2 regions of the Rhizobium sp. FG96 genome follow, and region 2 is predicted to be linked to the other one. Evidence: predicted binding sites of a transcription regulator. Region 2 holds the regulator's gene; the other holds the start of a gene.
The links. The regulator PhoB, encoded in region 2, activates phosphate uptake and scavenging genes when phosphate is short. The targets are predictions, from matches to a motif close to TGTCATNNANCTGTCAT.

Region 1 (4,853 bases), on a different contig from region 2:
GGTGTCATGAAGCACGCGCCGCGCGGTGTCGCTGAAGATCAGGTCGAGCGTGCGCGGCTCCGGTGCGCTGATCGCCAGCGGCTTTTCGGTCTTGGTCATTTCATCCTCCTCCAGCAGCCGCTCACGGCTGCACAATCTCTATTCGCGCCTCGCGCTCCCCGGCTACAACAGACAGGCGCTCGGCCTGCACGATCTGCGTCCAATCCTCCGCCCGCGCCAGCACAACCGGACAGCCGATGCCATAGAGCGCCTCGGCGACCATTGCGCCGGTGACGACGATCGCGTCGCGTTTCAACAGGATAATGCCTGAAGGCGCCGTTTTCAGCCGGATCGCTTCGGCGAGCACCGAGCTTCCCGAACTCGATCCCCGTCCGGCTTCCATGACCAGGATCGACCCGCTGATCGACTGGCCGCTCTGCGGATGCCACTGGTCGATAATCCGGCCGGTCGCGGAGTCGACGCCACCCCAGAAGCTCAAGGGTTCGGCCAGCACGAAGGCCGGCGCTTGGGCGCTGCCTTCCATGAGCGTCGTTGCGGAGAAACTGGTCACAGCCGCACCACCTTGCCCGCCCGGGCCGAGGCCATGCATTCAGCCAGCGAGCCGAAGGCGACGTCGACGCCGATATTGCCGGGCGCGTAGTAAGCCCATTTACCGGAATTGGTCATGACGGCGCCGGACATGTCGCGGATGATCGCCGTCACATAGGTGCAGGTATCGATGACGAGCGTGATACCCGCAGCCTCCAGCCTCGTCCGCCAGCTACGGTTTTCGAGCTCCGCCAGAACCTCGCGGTTCGTGTTGATATAGATGTCGGTCGCCGCCTTCTCGTCCGTCAGCAGCGGCATCAGCCGCTCGAACTCGCCGATCGAGAAATGCGGCGTGCCCATGCTGACCGCGGCAAGCGGCGTACCCTCCGCCACTGTCGAGAGATTGCGGATCGTCTCGCGGATGTCATCGCGGCTGAGACAGATGACTTCCACCGGCTCTTTTCCGCCGCAGGCTGCTTCCAGCGTCGGCGCTTCCGGCGTCAGCCCGACGGCATGGAAAAGTGCCACAGCACCCGCCGACGCGGCAACGGCGCCCAGCGCTTTCAGATCGTCCTCGGAGCTTTCCACCGGCAATCCGCGGATAACCGGGATCCTGTCGCCGCAGCGGCGGCCGATGGTGTGACCGGCCGCAACGCAGATCGATCCCGCATCGCCGTCAGGGAAAGCTTCGACATCGATCAGCACCGTGGCGCGGCGGTTCTCCGTGACATGCAACCCGTAATAAGGTGCCCGGCCGGCCAGTGCGCAACAGAGATCGATGAAATCGCCGTAGCGATTGGTGCGGGCGCCGAGCACGGAATTGGCAAAGACGATCGCATTCGATTCCGCCCAGGCGATCTGCGCGCCGAAGCGTGGCCGGAAGATCGTTTGGTAGGGGGCGCAGGTGAAGGTGGGCACGCAGCCGAGCTCTTCATGCGCCCGCATCAGCCGCGCGCCGTTGCGGCCGAGTTCGGCGTCGCCGCGAAACAGTTCGGGATGGATGAGATCGACCGAGCCGACATTCAGCGTCGTCGGCACCCGGACGCGCCCGCCCCATGAGACCATGCGCTCGACGAAATCGAGGCTGACCTCGCCGAGATAGAGACAGCCATCGATATGGGCTGCTTCAATATCCACCAATTCCTCAGCGCCGACGGCTTCGGCAAAGCGCACCAGAAGCCGCATCGCAAAGGCCGCCGCCTCGCCGTGGCGGCCATCGAGAAGGGCGTGATCATCGGGGGAAAGCTGGAGTGAGGAATGCATGGCGGCGACGCTATCAGGTCGTCCCGCGGGAGAGAAGATGGCTTGCGAATTCGACCAAAGCCGCACTCGACAAAACTGTCACAAACACTATGTCACAAAACCTTCACAATTTCATTTGCCAGTTCGTTTCTTTTCGTTTTGTATGCGCAAAGTTTCGCAACGAAACCGGCCGGTGAGATCGAGGAGGATCTGCGCCGGCAAGCCGTGACCGGCTGAAACGGCGCGGCAGGACACATAGGGAGGAACCATGTCCATTCGTTTCATCGCCGCATCGGCGGCAACCGTCACCCTGTCGCTCTCCTTCGCGTCGAGCGCTTTCGCGGTGACCGAACTGCAGTGGTGGCACGCCATGGCGGGCGCCAATAACGAGGTGGTCAACCAGCTCTCCAAGGAATTCAACGACAGCCAGAAGGACTACAAGATCGTTCCGGTCTTCAAGGGCACCTATCCGGAAGCCCTGAACGCCGGCATCGCCGCCTTCCGCGCCAAGCAGGCGCCGGCGATCCTGCAGGTCTTCGACGCCGGTAGCGGCGTGATGATGGGCGCCGAAGGCGCGATCATGCCGGCGGCCCAGGTTCTCGAAAAGGGTGGCTTCAAGTTCGACAAGTCGGAATATCTGCCTGGTATCGCCGCCTATTATTCGAAGCCGGACGGCACGATGCTGTCCTTCCCCTACAACTCGTCCTCGCCGATCCTCTATTACAACAAGGACATCTTCAAGAAGGCCGGTCTCGACCCGGAAAATCCGCCGAAGACCTGGCCTGAAGTGTTCGAGGCCGCCAAGAAGATCAAGTCGAGCGGCGCCTCCTCCTGCGGCCTGACGTCGACCTGGCTGACCTGGATCCAGACCGAAAACCTCGCCGCCTGGAACAACGTCTCCTACGGCTCGAACGAAAACGGCCTTGCCGGCACCGATGTGAAGCTTGCCTTCAACTCGCCGCTCTTCGTCCAGCATTTCCAGGCGATCGCCGATCTCGCCAAGGATGGTACCTTCCGCTATGGCGGCCGCACCTCCGAGGCCAAGCAGCTCTTCACCTCCGGCGAATGCGGCATCATGACGGAATCGTCGGGCGGCCTCGGCGACATCATCAAGACGGGCATGAACTACGGCATCGGCCAGCTGCCTTACTACGAAGGCGAAGGGCGTCCGCAGAACACTATTCCCGGCGGCGCCAGCCTCTGGGTCTTCGCCGGCAAGAGCGACGAGGAATACAAGGGTATCGCCCAGTTCTTCCACTTCCTGTCGCAGACCAAGATCCAGGCACGCCTCCACCAGGTCTCCGGCTACATGCCGGTCACCATGGCCGCCTATGAGGACACCAAGAAGTCCGGCTTCTACGAAAAGAACCCGGGCCGCGAAACGCCGATCCTGCAGATGATGGGCAAGGCTCCGACCGAAAACTCCAAGGGTGTCCGCCTCGTCAACCTGCCGCAGGTCCGCGACATCATGAACGAAGAGTTCGAAGCGATGCTCGCCGGCAAGCAGGATGCCAAGGCTGCCCTCGACAAGGCGGTCGAGCGCGGCAATGCCGCCATCCAGCAGGCGATCGGCCAGTAAGTTACGGCGCAATGCCGCCCGCAGCTTCGGCCGCGGGCGGTCCCTTCATGCCAAGGAGATCGCCGTGCAGCGCGTCGTCTTTCCGAACAAGATCCTTCCCTATTTCCTGGTGGCCCCGCAGATCATCCTCACGGTGGTCTTCTTCTTCTGGCCGGCCAGCCAGGCGCTTTATCAGTCGATGCAGCGCGAAGACCCGTTCGGCCTCAAAAGCGGCTTCGTCGGCTTTGCGAATTTTCGCGATGTATTGGCAGACCCCAACTATCTGCACTCGCTCTACGTCACCGTCGTCTTCAGCGTTCTGACCGCGCTGCTGTCGATGGTCGTGGCGCTGGCCCTGGCGACGGCCGCCGACAAGGTGGTGCGCGGCCAGACCTTCTATCGCACGCTGCTGATCTGGCCCTATGCCGTGGCGCCTGCCGTCGCCGGCATGCTGTGGCTCTTCATGTTCAATCCGGCCATGGGCACCTTCGCCTATATCCTGCGCCGCAACGGCTTTCTCTGGGATCCGCTTCTGAACGGCAATCAGGCGATGACGCTGGTCATCGTCGCGGCCGCCTGGAAGCAGATCAGCTACAATTTCCTGTTCTTCGTCGCCGGCCTGCAGGCGATCCCGAAATCGCTGATCGAAGCGGCCGCCATCGACGGCGCCCGCGGCAGCCGCCGCTTCTGGACGATCGTCTTCCCGCTTCTGGCGCCGACCACTTTCTTCCTGCTCGTCGTCAACACCGTCTACGCCTTCTTCGACACCTTCGGCATCATCCATTCGGTGACCGGCGGCGGCCCGGCAAAGGCGACGGAAACGCTGGTCTACAAGGTCTATAATGACGGCTTCGTGAACCTCAATCTCGGCTCGTCCGCGGCCCAGTCGGTGATCCTGATGATCATCGTCATCGCCCTGACCGCCTTCCAATTCCGCTTCGTCGAGAAGCGCGTGCATTATGCGTGAGGGCCTGAAATGATCGAAAAACGCCCAATCGCCAGCCTCATCGGCCACCTGATGCTGATCATCGGCATCATCATCGTCGCCTTCCCGATCTATTACACCTTCATCGCCTCAACGATGACGTCGGCGGAGATCATCAAGCCGCCGATCTCGTTGCTGCCGGGCAGCCACTTCACCGAGAATTACAGCGAGGCGCTGTTTGGCGGCGTCGAGCGCGCCGTCGGCGTCAGTCTGGAACGGCTGCTCTTCAACACCTTCGTGGTGGCGATCCTGATTGCCGTCGGCAAGATCCTGATCTCCTTCCTGTCGGCCTTCGCGGTGGTGTTCTTCCGCTTTCCGCTGCGCATGGTGTTCTTCTGGATGATCTTCGTGACGCTGATGCTGCCGGTCGAGGTGCGCATCCTGCCCACCTACAAGGTGATCGTCGATCTCGGCCTGATCGATACCTATGCGGGCCTGACCCTGCCGCTGATGGCCTCGGCGACCGCAACCTTCCTGTTCCGCCAGTTCTTCCTGACGATCCCCGGCGAATTGCTGGAGGCGGCGCGCATCGACAATGCC
Region 2 (4,853 bases):
TCCTGGCCGCCGGCGGCGATCGTCGCCAGCGTACGGCCATGGAAGGCGCCTTCGAAGGTGATGATATGGAAGCGCTCCGGATGGCCCTTCGAATACTGGTAGCGGCGCGCGGTCTTGATCGCGCATTCCAGGGCTTCCGCACCCGAGTTGGTGAAGAACACCTTGTCGGCGAAAGTCGCTTCCGTCAGCCTCGTCGCGAGCTTTTCCTGGCCTGGGATCTCGTAGATGTTGGAGAGGTGCCAGACCTTCTCGGCCTGCGCCTTCAGGGCATCGACAACATGCGGATGGCTGTGGCCGACAGCGGTCACGGCAACGCCCGCGCCAAAATCCAGATATCGCTCGCCGGTCTCGGTAATCAGCCAGACGCCCTCACCTCGCTCGAACCGCAGAGGGGCACGAGAATAGGTATCATATAGCGGCGCGGCTTCAGCCATGGCGCGGTCTCCTGTCAGCGTTATGGGCAACCGGACTCCGGCTAAAAAACCAGGTCCGAAAAATTAAAAATGCCGCCTCTCGGCGGCGCTGTGCACTATTTACTTTTCGCACTGCAATGTCAACAAAACTACGGCTTTCGTGGCTTCTGGGTGACGCTCAAGCGATGTCGCGTTTCATCAACAGCTAATGTTGCAGAAATGACTCTGTGGGGAAGCAAGTTGGGGAAAACTTGAAATTCGATTCATCCGGATTCCCGCGACTCTTGTCACGGAGTCAGCCTCACACTAGGTTAAAACTCAATTACTAGACTGCATGCGGCGGAACTAGTCACCAAAATTAGTCAAGCGTTTCTTGTGTCGGATTCATCCGGGGCAAACGGTGAAGGATTCTGCCTTCACAACGCTTAAACGGCGGAGACACAGGGCATGAACTGGACAGACGAGCGGGTCGAGAAACTCAAGAAACTGTGGTCCGAAGGGTTGAGCGCGAGCCAGATCGCGGCGCAACTTGGAGGCGTAAGCCGGAATGCCGTTATCGGCAAGGTTCACCGTCTGGCACTGCCGGGCCGTGCCAAGGCCGGCGGCAATGCGACGGCGGCACGGGCTCCGAAGCGCACGACTTCGGCACCGCGCGCTCCGAACTACGCATCGCGCATGACGACCCGCACCGTTGCCCGCCCGCAGGGCGCAACGATGCTGAAGGAAGAGATCGAAATCGACGTCATGGAGGAGATGGAATATCGTCCGGCTTCCAACGTTGTCGTGCCGATCTCCCGCCGTCTCGGCCTGACGGAACTGACCGAGCGCACCTGCAAGTGGCCGGTCGGCGATCCGCTGAAGGACGATTTCCATTTCTGCGGCTGCGAAAGCCCGGATTCTTCGCCCTACTGCACCTATCACCAGCGCCTGGCTTACCAGCCGGTCAATGATCGCCGCAGGGCCGCAGCCCGGGCAAACTGAGCCGGGTAAAGACAAACGAAAAACGGGCCTTTCGGCCCGTTTTTTTGTATCTGCATGTCAGGAGGCCGTAGCCTCCTTGATCACTCAGGCTTCCATGGAATAACCGGCACCGCGGACGGTGCGGATGACATCCTGCATGTTCGAGAAGTTGAGCGCCTTGCGCAGGCGACCGACATGGACGTCGACGGTACGCTCGTCGACATAGATGTCGTGACCCCAGACGCCGTCGAGCAGTTGCGAGCGCGAGAAGACGCGGCCCGGCGACGACATAAGGAACTCCAGGAGGCGGAACTCGGTCGGTCCGAGACGGACTTCGCGGGTCTTGCGGTGAACGCGGTGCGTTTCGCGGTCGAGTTCGATATCGCCGCACTTCAGCACGGTCGAGAGAACTTCCGGCTTGGCGCGGCGCAGCATCGCCTTGACGCGGGCAACGAGCTCGGGCGTCGAGAACGGCTTCACGACATAGTCGTCCGCGCCGGTCGACAGGCCGCGAACGCGCTCGCTTTCCTCGCCGCGCGCCGTCAGCATGATGATCGGCAGACGCTCGGTCTCCGGGCGCATGCGCAGCCGGCGGCAGAGCTCGATGCCTGATACGCCAGGCAGCATCCAATCGAGGATAAGAAGGTCCGGCGTGCGCTCCTGAAGGCGGATTTCCGCCTCGTCGCCGCGCAGGATGGTATCGACTTCGAAACCTTCGGCTTCGAGATTGTAGCGAAGAAGCACGCTCAGTGCTTCTTCGTCTTCAACGACTGCAACTCTCGGGATCATTCTATTCTGTCTCCTGAGGCCCGGTCCGGATGATTATTCCGTTACCGCGCCGACGGTGTTGGCGGTGTCGTCCTTCGGACGCTCGCCTTCCGGCTGAGCGCCGGTCGCCATGTAGTAGATGGTTTCAGCAATGTTGGTGGCGTGGTCGCCGATGCGCTCGATGTTCTTGGCGCAGAAGAGCAGGTGCGTGCAGCTGGTGATGTTGCGCGGATCTTCCATCATGTAGGTCAGGAGCTCGCGGAACAGCGACGTGTACATCGCGTCGATTTCCTCGTCGCGCTCGCGGATCGACTTCGCCTTGTCGGCAGCGCGCGTCGTGTAGACGTCGAGCACCTCCTTCAGCTGGACGAGCGCGAGCTCGGAGAGATGCTCCAGGCCACGGGCGAGCTTGCGCGGAACGCCGGTGCTCTGCACGGCGATGACGCGCTTTGCGGTGTTCTTGCCGAGGTCGCCGACGCGCTCGAGGTCTGCGGCAATGCGGATCGAACCCATGATCTCGCGCAGGTCCGACGCCATCGGCTGGCGGCGGGCGATGGTGACGATCGCCTTGTCGTTGATCTCGCGCTCGGCGTGATCGAGGATCACGTCGTCGGAGATGACCTTCTGCGCCAGCGCCGCGTCGCCGTTGACGAGGGCGCGGACAGCGTCGGAAACCATCTGCTCGGCCAGGCCGCCCATTTCGGAAATGCGGCGCGAGAGGAACTTCAGGTCTTCGTCATACGCAGAAAAAATATGTGTCGATGCCATGGGGAAAGTCCTTGAGTGTCTATCGGGGGTCGTGACGCCAAAGATCAGCCGAAGCGGCCCATGATGTAATCCTGGGTGCGCGGATCGTCCGGATTGGTGAACATCTTGTCGGTGTCGTTCTCCTCGACGAGGTTGCCGAGGTGGAACATGGCCGTGCGCTGCGAAACGCGGGCGGCCTGCTGCATGGAGTGCGTGACGATGACGATCGTGTAGGCTTCGCGCAGCTCGTGGATCAGTTCCTCGACCTTTGCCGTGGCGATCGGATCGAGTGCCGAGCACGGCTCGTCCATCAGGATGACTTCAGGCGAGACTGCAACGGCGCGGGCGATGCAGAGGCGCTGCTGCTGACCGCCGGAGAGGCCGGTGCCGGATTCATGAACGCGGTCCTTGACCTCGTTCCAGAGGCCGGCGCGCTGCAGGCTGGTCTCGACGATCTGGTCCATGTCGGCCTTGGTCTTAGCGAGACCATGGATGCGCGGGCCGTAAGCGACGTTCTCATAGATCGACTTCGGGAACGGGTTCGGCTTCTGGAACACCATGCCGACGCGGGCGCGCAGTTCGACGACGTCGATATCCGGATCGTAGATATCGTCGCCATCGAGCGTGATCTTACCGGTGACGCGGCAATTGTCGATCGTGTCGTTCATGCGGTTCAGGCTGCGCAGGAAGGTGGACTTGCCGCAGCCGGACGGGCCGATGAGCGCCGTGACGGTGTTTTCGCGGATGTTCAGCTTGACGTCGAAGAGGGCGCGCTTTTCGCCGTAATAGACGGAAACGTCCTGGCCGATCATCTTGTAGGGAATGCTGTTCATTTTCTGGTCCAGAGCCTTTTCAACTGCTGCTTCGGTCAACATGTTCATTGTTTCTACTCCGTTTACCAGCGGCGCTCAAAGCGACGGCGCAAGAGGATGGCTCCGAGGTTCATGACGATCAGGAACAGGAGGAGGACGATAATGGCACCCGACGTACGTTCCACGAAGGCGCGTTCGGCTTCGTTGGCCCACATGTAGACCTGGACTGGGAGGGCGGTGGACGGGTCGAGAGGCGTGGCCGGTGCATTGGCGACGAAGGCGACCATGCCGATCAGCAAGAGCGGCGCGGTTTCGCCGAGCGCGTGCGCCAGGCCGATGATGGTGCCGGTCAGGATGCCCGGCATGGCGAGCGGCAGCACATGGTGGAACACCATCTGCATCTTCGAGGCGCCGAGACCGAGAGCGGCCGCGCGGATCGACGGCGGGACGGCGCGAAGAGCCGCACGCGTCGCGATGATGATCGTCGGCAGCGTCATCAGCGTGAGCACCAGACCGCCGACCAGCGAGGCCGAGCGCGGCATGCCCATGAAGTTGATGAACACTGAGAGACCGAGCAGACCGTAGACGATCGAGGGAACCGCAGCCAGGTTGTTGATGTTGACCTCGATGAGATCCGTCAGCCGGTTCTTCGGCGCGAATTCCTCGAGATAGATCGAGGCGGCGACACCGATCGGCAGCGACAGCACAAGAACGATCGCCATCAGATAGAGCGAGCCGATGAGGGCAACGCCGAGGCCGGCGGCTTCAGGACGGCTGGAATTGCCGTTGACGAAGAGGCCCGTGTTGAACTGCTTGAAGAGAGCGCCGCTCGACTTCAGTTCGTTCATCCAGCCAACCTGCTTGTCGTTGACCTTGCGGTTCTTCTCATCGACGCTCAGATCGATCTGGCCCTTGTTGGCGCTGTCGACATTGGCGTCGGCGAGAACCGTAACGTTGATCGTCTTGCCGATGATCGACGGGTCGGCGACGACCATGTCGCGCAGCTGGATCGGAGCGCCCTTGGAGAGCATCGCCGATGCATCACGCACGTCGGGACGGCTCGATGCGTTGATGTTGAGCTGCTTGACGATGGCGTCACGCAGCAGGGCGCCGTAATTGGCGGCGATCAGGACGGACGGATCGGTCGCGCGCT

Region 1: ugpB (sn-glycerol-3-phosphate ABC transporter substrate-binding protein UgpB) is a predicted target of PhoB. The motif match lies at 1,882-1,898, and genes of this name have one in related genera.

What each region holds. Positions count from the first base shown of each region.
Region 1 is NZ_JBMDIL010000002.1:169,281-174,133, forward strand. Features, by position in the region: gene ACODR6_RS04045 (hydroxyacid dehydrogenase) at 1-99, opposite strand, end outside; gene ACODR6_RS04050 (aconitase X swivel domain-containing protein) at 122-550, opposite strand; gene ACODR6_RS04055 (aconitase X) at 547-1,791, opposite strand; gene ugpB (sn-glycerol-3-phosphate ABC transporter substrate-binding protein UgpB) at 2,039-3,349, shown strand; gene ugpA (sn-glycerol-3-phosphate ABC transporter permease UgpA) at 3,414-4,295, shown strand; gene ugpE (sn-glycerol-3-phosphate ABC transporter permease UgpE) at 4,305-4,853, shown strand, end outside.
Region 2 is NZ_JBMDIL010000006.1:386,210-391,062, reverse strand. Features, by position in the region: gene ACODR6_RS14995 (aspartate aminotransferase family protein) at 1-434, opposite strand, end outside; gene ACODR6_RS14990 (GcrA family cell cycle regulator) at 861-1,394, shown strand; gene phoB (phosphate regulon transcriptional regulator PhoB) at 1,479-2,162, opposite strand; gene phoU (phosphate signaling complex protein PhoU) at 2,196-2,909, opposite strand; gene pstB (phosphate ABC transporter ATP-binding protein PstB) at 2,954-3,769, opposite strand; gene pstA (phosphate ABC transporter permease PstA) at 3,784-4,853, opposite strand, start outside.